Regions from separate parts of the Robbsia andropogonis genome, predicted to be linked through region 2. Evidence: riboswitches for the same ligand, from Rfam matches in the RefSeq annotation. Region 2 holds a riboswitch; the other holds the start of a gene.
What was found. A riboswitch is a leader RNA that binds a small molecule or an ion and turns the genes downstream of it on or off. The one in region 2 is predicted to bind manganese.

Region 1: linked by a shared signal. The riboswitch ahead of mntP (manganese efflux pump MntP) and the one ahead of SJQ66_RS00540 (sodium:calcium antiporter) in region 2 are both predicted to bind manganese.

What each region holds. Positions count from the first base shown of each region.
Region 1 covers NZ_CP139170.1:712,765-717,166, reverse strand. Annotated here, with positions in the region: gene SJQ66_RS16740 (porin) at 1-1,056, opposite strand, end outside; gene mntP (manganese efflux pump MntP) at 1,487-2,050, opposite strand; yybP-ykoY riboswitch at 2,058-2,231, opposite strand; gene gloA2 (SMU1112c/YaeR family gloxylase I-like metalloprotein) at 2,372-2,758, shown strand; gene SJQ66_RS16725 (aldehyde dehydrogenase family protein) at 2,792-4,264, opposite strand; gene SJQ66_RS16720 (NAD(P)/FAD-dependent oxidoreductase) at 4,261-4,402, opposite strand, start outside.
Region 2 covers NZ_CP139164.1:124,234-128,635, reverse strand. Annotated here, with positions in the region: gene SJQ66_RS00550 (ProQ/FinO family protein) at 1-548, opposite strand, end outside; gene SJQ66_RS00545 (4-hydroxyphenylpyruvate dioxygenase family protein) at 1,103-2,299, shown strand; yybP-ykoY riboswitch at 2,351-2,517, shown strand; gene SJQ66_RS00540 (sodium:calcium antiporter) at 2,702-3,712, shown strand; gene SJQ66_RS00535 (GAF domain-containing protein) at 3,829-4,402, shown strand, end outside.

The DNA.
Region 1 (4,402 bases), on a different replicon from region 2:
ACCCTCCAGATAGACATCGGTACGTTGGCTCAGCGCATAGTCGATCTGCACTGTTCCTTGCATCCACTTCGGATGTTCCGACGTACCTGGCCGCACATAATGGCCTTGCGTATAAGTAACAGCGCCGCCAAGCGATAATGCCGGCGTCAGCGCATACTTTCCGTTTAACTCATAATTGTAGAGCGTCATGAAATCGCCAGTGAATGCGGCATAGCTGCCACCTGAATCCACTGCCGTTGGCGCATCGATCGATGTTCGACTTGCAACAAAGCCGATCTGTGCGTTGGAGAAAGCGTATTGAACACCCCCCGCATAGACGCGCTGTCGCTGCCCCAGAAACTGTGCATTGCCGTCGCTACTGCTGATGGCCCCGGAGACATTTCCAGAACGTGAGCCGCCCGGCTGATTTGCTTGGAAGAAAGCGGCGGCAAGCGAAAGGCCGCCGTAAGCATACTTTCCGCCGAACGTGAATGCGTTGTTCTCCCGGAAACCGGACGCGGTGTTGCTGAATGCGTAACCACCGCCAAACTCGAATCCATGAAAATCCGCGCTACGCAGCATCACGGAATTGTTCATCCGCATGCTGCCTGCCATGTTGTCACTGTCAAAGGGATGCGACGCCAGATTGCCACCAAAACTGCCAGCAGCCGACAACGGTGCGACGAAAGTTGCAACCGAATCGTATTGTCGGCCGAGCGTGACTCGGCCAAAGCGAGCGCTGCGCAAGCCTACAAATGCCTGTCGCCCAAATTCATCATTACCATTGGACGACTGACCTGACGCGATATTGAAGCCATTTTCCAACGTAAAGATTGCCGACAAGCCGCCGCCAAGGTCCTCGCTGCCACGCAAGCCCCATCGGCTGGCATTTACATTGCCGCTCTGCAGCGAAAGGGATCGGCCGCCAGATCCGCCCGTGGAGGCTCGCTGATTGCTTGCGTAATCGACACCCACGTCAAGCAAACCGTATAGCGTCACGCTGCTCTGTGCATGCGTTGAAGCTGAAAATACTGCTGCCGAGAAGGAAACCACCGCTGCTATTACATTCTTTCTCACGCCCTTTGCTCCTTAAGTAGGCAATCCCTGCTTCCCCATTCCGTTGCAAGCGACAACGGTTTTTGGTGACGTGGCCCGGGAAAAGATACACAGCTCCGACCTGCCAAACGGCAAGCTTGGCATATCAATATAACGACGTCATGAAGGGTTCAGAAGTAAATGACGGCACGATGAAGCCGTTTATCGATACCGGTCAGAAAATCGACGTATCGAAAAAGCCGTGATTGTAGGGCGATGCGGCTGCCGATGGCACCTGGCGCGGTCAGCCGGAAAACGAGGCATGGTTGGGTAGGATGCGGGGGAACGTCGGATGGTTTCGCGAGGTCACGCGGCCTTTCGAAGACTGATACCAGACGATTTTCAGTGCGCACAACCGGCTTGAAGTTGCGGTCTTGACGTACAAACATCGGACCTGCCCATTAGCCAACGACTAGCCTCCGAGGTGTTCGACGAGAATCAGCACACCGATGCCAATCAAGACAACCCCGCCAACACATTCCGCACGGCGGCCCACCACGCTGCCCACGACACGTCCGATCATTACGCCAATCGTTACCATGGTCGCAGTAGCCAACCCGATGGCTGCGGCCGTGGAATAGATATTCACGTCAACGAATGCGAGGCCTGCACCCACCGCCATGGCATCAATGCTGGTGGCAAAACCCGTGAGGGCCAACACCCAGAATGAATGCATCGCGGGCTTCTCATTGTTCACTTCCTCGACTTTGAAGCTATTGACGATCATGCGACCGCCAAGAATACCGAGCAATACGAAGGCTATCCAGTGATCCCAGGCTGACACGTATTGGGCGGCAGCCTTACCCAGGAGCCACCCGGCGATAGGTGTCAACGCTTCGATTACACCGAAAATTAAACCGGTTCTGATTGCTTCGCGCCATTTAGGACGATGCAATGTGGCACCTTTGCCAATAGAAGCGGCAAAAGCATCTGTGGACATGGCAAAAGCCAGGAACAGTATCGCGACAGGATTCATCTATTTGGGCGCTCTAGGTCGGGCAATAAACCACGACACATCGCTGCACCCGACCGGTTGCGGCGATGTGTCGATGGTCTCGCCAACCTAAAGCAGGGTAGCTGCGCCACGGTCTGGCCGACCGAGAATGTTGACGCAACTGCTTCCGGATGGAAGCCGGCTACTCCCCAAAGACAAGCAGTAGCTTATCATGACCGAAAGGAATTCGTAAATTTTATGATATAGCGTCAATCGGAACGACGGACCGCCCGGGCCAAATAGGGAGTGTGTACGTACAGTAGAATCGATGGATCCAGCAGCCATCCGCAGAGACACATGTCCGTGAAAATTTCAGGCATCCACCACGTGGCCATCATTGCCTCAGACTACCAACGCTCGCGCCGCTTTTATACCGAGATACTGGGACTGGAGATTGTGGCCGAGGTATATCGCGCGCAGCGCAATTCCTACAAGCTCGACTTGCGCATGCCAGACGGCGCGCAGATTGAACTGTTTTCCTTTCCATCGCCGCCACCGCGTACTAGCCGGCCTGAGGCATGCGGCATGCGGCATCTCGCTTTCCGTGTAACAAATCTCGATACTGCAGTAGAGGCCTTGCGCGAACACGAAATTGAACCAGAGCCCATACGAGTGGACGAATACACAGGCAAACGATTCACTTTCTTCGCCGACCCGGATGATCTCCCCCTGGAATTGTATGAAATCTAAAGCGCTTCGCGACGCGAGGGTCTCTGGCTTTTTCTAGGTCGACTCGACGTAGCCCAGAATCGCCTTGGTCTCCAAATATTCTTCCAAGCCAAAAACCCCATATTCCCGGCCATTCCCGGAACGCTTATAACCACCGAACGGGGCAAACGCGTCCCACGCGGGATAGTTAATGTGAACCTGACCGGAACGGATTCGTCCTGCAACAGCCTTTGCCGCTATGAGGTCACGGCTTTGTACATGCGCGCCAAGCCCATACGACGTGCTGTTGGCAATCGCCACCGCCTCATCGACAGAATCGTAGGGCATGATGCAAAGCACCGGCCCGAATATTTCCTCTTGTGCAATACGCATCGAGGGCGTGACATCGGAAAAAATTGTCGCCCTGGCGAAAAACCCTTTCTGCATGCCGTCAGGTCGGCCAGGGCCGCCGCAAATACGCCTCGCACCTGACGCCATGCCCTCTTCAATCAACATCTGAACACGACCATACTGCGCTGCGTTTGCGATCGGGCCCAGAACCGTGCCCTCGACGCTTGGATCACCGACTGTCATTGATTCCACCGTCTTCAATGCCAGAGCCTCCACTTCCGCCAAACGATTCCGTGGCACCAGCATTCTAGTCGGAGCACTACAAGACTGACCTGCATTACGGAATCCGGACATCACGCCCTTGGGCACGGCGTGCACGAAGTCCGCATCAGGCAGAAAAACGTTCGGTGATTTCCCCCCAAGCTCCTGCGTCACTCTCTTGAAAGTGGGAGCGGCGGCTTGGGCGACCAAGGCACCCGCGCGGTTAGAGCCCGTAATCGAAACCATGTCCACATCCGGATGCGCCGCCAGCGCCTCCCCGACCTCCGCGCCGCTTCCAAGCACCATGTTGAAAATGCCTGCCGGAACGCCAGCATCGTGTACAACCTGCGCGAAAAGCATTGCGCTCAACGGCGCCAGTTCGCTTGGTTTCAGTACGACGGCGCAGCCTGCTGCCAGGGCTGGTGCCACTTTAGCGGTAATCTGGTATAGCGGCCAGTTCCATGGCGTAATCAAGGCGCAGACACCAATTGCCTCACGAGCAATCGCGGTTGAACCGCTGGTCTGTACAAACGGATAAGTCCGCACCACGTCTCGCGCCACGCGAACATGTTCCGCCGCCAGGGGAACCTGCGACATCCGCGCGAAGTCAATGGGTGCCCCCATCTCCATTGAGATAGCGCGGGCAAACTCCTCTTTCCGCTCAAGAATCAACCGATGGACCTTTTCCAAGATAGCCGCACGATACGAAGGCTCCGTCATGGACCAGTCCGGAAACGCAGACAATGCGGCCGACACGGCCATATCCACGTCATGCGCGGTGCCCAGGGCCACATCGCCGATGGACGCCTCCGTTGCGGGATTGATGACCTCGGCAAGGCCACCGCCGTGTTCCGGTGCGCGCCACTGTCCGCCGACATACACACTTTCTGCCAATTTCTCGGCATCCAGACAAGGAAGATGCAATAAAGTAGTCATCGAAGGAAATCCTGGAAGCGATAGTAGGCACCGATCAAAGGCAGAAACCACGGTTTTCCAAAATGCCCGGGTATCGCCTTCCACTCGAAATCACGCCACGGATTGAGGTCTGTACGGCCGTCCAATACGTCGGCCATC
Region 2 (4,402 bases):
AATTGACCGATGGTAAGTACGACCGGATCTACCTGTCGTTCCGGTCGTGTCGTCGGGCGGGTGGGATGCCCCACGCCCGGTTGTCGGTCACGTGCTGGCCGCTTGCCGGCCCCAGACCGGGCCGGAAATTGGCCAGTGCCGGCTTTCGACTCCGCCGGGGTGACATTGCTCGAATTCGCCTCACCGCATGTCATATCGCGATTCGGCGCGCCATGGTTTCTGCGCGGTCCATGACGTGCGCCATCCCCCTGGCGGGGTGCGCCGTCGGCACGCGCGCCTTCAGGCCGCGGCCCGCGACTGCCGGTGGGCCGCGGTGCCTGGCCCGGCGCGCGCTTTCGACCATCGTGTGGGGCGTGGCGAGCGCCGCCCTCCGCCCGTGGCTCGGTCGTGCGCGACTGCTCCGCACTGTGTGCCGCAGCAGCGGCCGGGGCTTCGCGTTCAGGTTGCGTCGCGCGTACGTTTCGGGACGTGTCGCTGTTCCCCTCGCGCTTGCCCCGAGATTGCTTGCTGAGCTGCTGCTTCAGTGCTGCCAGTTCTTCAAAACCCATGTTCAGTCGTCTAAATCGCGTCGATGCAGTTGGCCGACAGGCGGTGTGATAGGCCAAGTCCGGCCGGACCTGACCTATTTGTCATCGTGACAGCATCGTCCAATGACAGCGTCCCACCCCGACGGCCAAAAAGAGAAAACGCGTCACGCACGCCGAAAACCGGCGCATGTGACGGGGAGACGGTCGCCGGCGTCGAAAGCACGCTGGCGGCGTATTGTAACGTCCCTTACGCCGAGTGTAGCAGGCTCACGCATGCCGCACCGATCAAATAAATTCGCCCGGCCACGCGGTAGCCACGACGAAGCGGCTGCAAGGAAGCGATATGCATCCCGGATGCCACACGGCATGCGGACGCAATACGGTGCGCATTGTGGCACAACTTACCCCATTCGGCCTGAACATCAGGGAAGCTGCCTGCTATATGTATCGACATTCGTGGTGCCAATATTTGGGACGTGCCGCGGTGTTGCGCTGATTTTGCGTTTGCCGACGGCATGACGCGATAGAATAATTGCGCGATCTATCTTTGTGCCCGGGTGACTGACATCTTGACTATGAGCCCTTCACCGTCTGAAGACCCTGCGTTTGCGTCGACAACGTCGACAACCACGCCCTTGACCACGCCCGATGTGCAGCCGGACCGGCCACCCGTGGACCCGAACAACCCGCTCGGCATGATCGGCCTCGAATTCGTGGAGTTCGCCGCGCCGGACCCACAACGGCTCGGCGCGATGTTCGAGCGGCTGGGCCTCAAGCCCGTCGCACGGCATGTCAGCAAGGCGGTGACGCTTTACCGATTAGGCGACATACGTTTTCTCGTGAACGGCGAGCCTGACTCGTTCGCACAGCGTTATGCCAGTGAGTATGGCGTGGGCGTATGCGCGCTCGGGGTCCGCGTGCTGAGCGCAAAGCAAGCTTTCAAGCATGCGTTGACCATGGGAGCCTGGCCTTTCGAGGGAGAACGCACGGGACCGCACGAATTGAAGTTGCGCGCGATTCAAGGGATCGGTGATTCGCATATTTACTTCATCGATCGCTGGCCGGGACGTCCGGACGATGCCTATGGGACGCACGCACCATCGTTGTACGAGGTCGATTTCGCCCCGATCGATGGTGCCGACCTCACGGCGAACGCGGAACGTGCCGCGGGGAACGCGGCGTCGACGCATTTGAAGCGAGTCGACCATTTCACGCAGACGGTGGGCGCGGGCAGGATGGACGAGTGGCTCGGTTTCTATGCGGAACTCTTGCATTTCCATGCGCTGCAAGATCTGCATCCGGATGGATTGGCGCCGACGGGCGCTCGCGTGGTGGTGTCTCCCTGCGGCAGCATCCGTATCCCGTTGTATGAGGAGGGCGCCCAGCCGACGGAAACCATGCACCGATTTCTGCCCGATCATCCCGGCGAAGGTGTCCAGCACATTGCGCTGGCGAGCGACGACATCGTCGCGTCCGTCGATGCATTGCTGGCGCGGGGGATGACGTTCATCGCCTGGCCTGATGCCTATTACGATCAGATGGACGCACGTCTGCCCGGGCACGGCCTTGATGTCGCCGCGTTGCGCGCGCGCCAGATACTGGTTGATGGGCATATCGACCCCGATGGCACGCCGCGTTTGTTCCTGCAGGCTTTCCTGCGTCATGCGCCCGGCGAGATTTTTTTTGAGATCGTCGAACGGCGTGGGCATCCTGGTTTCGGCGAAGGCAATTTGGCGGCGCTGCAGCGGTCGCAGGCTCCCTCATCGACTTAGTCGGAAATCTTTCCCTTCTACTTGCACGTGTCACGAAAGCGCGGTTACAATCGCGCCGTCTTTAGGGAGTAGCCTGCCTCCTGCAATGGGGGGCGGACACGTCAACATTCTCGGCGCTTGCCGTGGCGTGTCCAACCAACCGGTTTGGCGAGACTATCGACGCTGATCTTGTCCAGGGCTGGGCGGGAGGTCGGCGTCATGGTTTCGCACCGTCCGGCCCTGGAGAGTTCCCATAATTATGATACGTCGTCATCCCGGCGCATGTGCCCTGGTCGTCACTTCGCTTGTCCGCCATCCTTGTCACGTCTTTGTCAATCATCACCGCACCCGCCTCGTCACTTCGGCATGCTTGGAGCGCCTACTGACGATCGATCGCGCCGCAGCGGTAAAGGCAGGCCAGGCATGATGCGCTTGATGCTGGAACTGCTCGTGACGCTGGCGATCATTCTCGCCGCCGCCGAGTTGTTCACGAATGCGTTGGAACACCTCGGTGAGCGTCTCAAGATATCCGAGGGTGTGACCGGATCGCTGTTTGCAGCGGTGGGTACGGCATTGCCGGAAACCATCGTCCCCTTGCTTGCGGTGCTTGGCGGTGGTGGGGCGCAGCAGGTCAACCAGGAAATTGGGGTTGGCGCCATTTTGGGCGCGCCGTTGATGCTGGGGACGCTGTCGACCTTTCTGATGGCCCTGGCGGTCTGGCGCAGCCGGCGACCGTCCGGTCGCATCGTGCCGGAGCGTACGGGGTTCAACCGGGACCTGCAATACTTCCTTGCCGCATTCGTCCTGGCCACTGTGGCGATGTTCGTCCCGCATCATCAATTGGCCATCCGCATCGGACTGAGTGTCGCATTGGTGATGGTGTACGTCGTGTATGTCGTGATGACGTTCAGGGCATCGGCCTCGCTGGTGGATGCCGGGCATGGTACCGAGGCACCCGAAGCGATGTTCGCGGCGAAACTCGGCCTGCCGACAAATCTCGTGACGATCGTGCTGCAATTGCTGGCTGCCGTGCTCCTGCTGCTGTTGGGCGCGGAAGGCTTTATCCATGGCGTGCGGGGCGTGTCGGCATTGTGGGGCATTTCGCCGTTGCTGCTCTCGTTGCTGATCATCCCGATCGCGACGGAACTGCCCGAGAAGATCAACAGTATTGTCTGGATCAGGCGGGGAAAGGATACCTTGGCGTTCGGCAATATCACAGGCGCGATGGTGTTTCAGGGAACGCTGCTACCGGCTATCGGCATCCTGCTGACGCCGTGGGAGCCGCGCGTGGAAGTGCTGACGGGCGTGTTGATAACTATTGCGGCCGCGGCGTGGCTACGGGTGATGTCGAGGCGCAACGGACTGTGGGTGGGCGCGCTCGCCGTGAACGGCGCGTTCTACGTGCTTTACCTTGCGTTGACACTGCATAAGTGAAAAAAATACAGTTGACTGTATTCTCGTTGTGACGGCTCGTCCGCTGTTGAAATCAAGATTACAATCTGCAAAGTGCCGTCAATGGGGAGGGCATTTCAACACGGAAACGAGTTCGAATGCAGAACGGTTTGACGGACGTCATTGCGAATTGCGACCAGGAGCCGATCCACGCCCTGGGCAGTGTGCAGCCGCACGGTGCGTTGCTCTGCTTTGATGACGCTGGTCGTTTATTGGCTGCCAGTGAATCCGCGGCCCGGTTTCTCGGCGAGCTCCCGCCGTTGAGGGCTCGGTTCGCCGAGAAGCATTTCAGCGTGGAAGCCCGGCAATTGCTTTCTCTGGCGTTGACGGACCGGCGTGCGCTGCTTGAGTCCGTTGAGGTGGCGGGTCACGCCGGGATGCGTTTCGACATGGTCGTGCACTGGTCCGGGGATGTGCTGATTGCCGAGTGGGAGTCCATTAGCGACGTACCACCAGGGATGTCGCATTCTGGGCACTATGCAGCACTTGCCCAGCGGGCAATCCAGCGGTTGCAACGCACCGATTACGATTCGGTATCGGGTCTGCTGCAGGATGCCGTGGAAGCCGTGCGGTCGATGACCGGCTTCGATCGTGTCATGGGCTATCGTTTTCTCCAGGATGACAGCGGTGAAGTGATTGCCGAGGCCAAGCGCGATGATTTGTCTCCGTTTC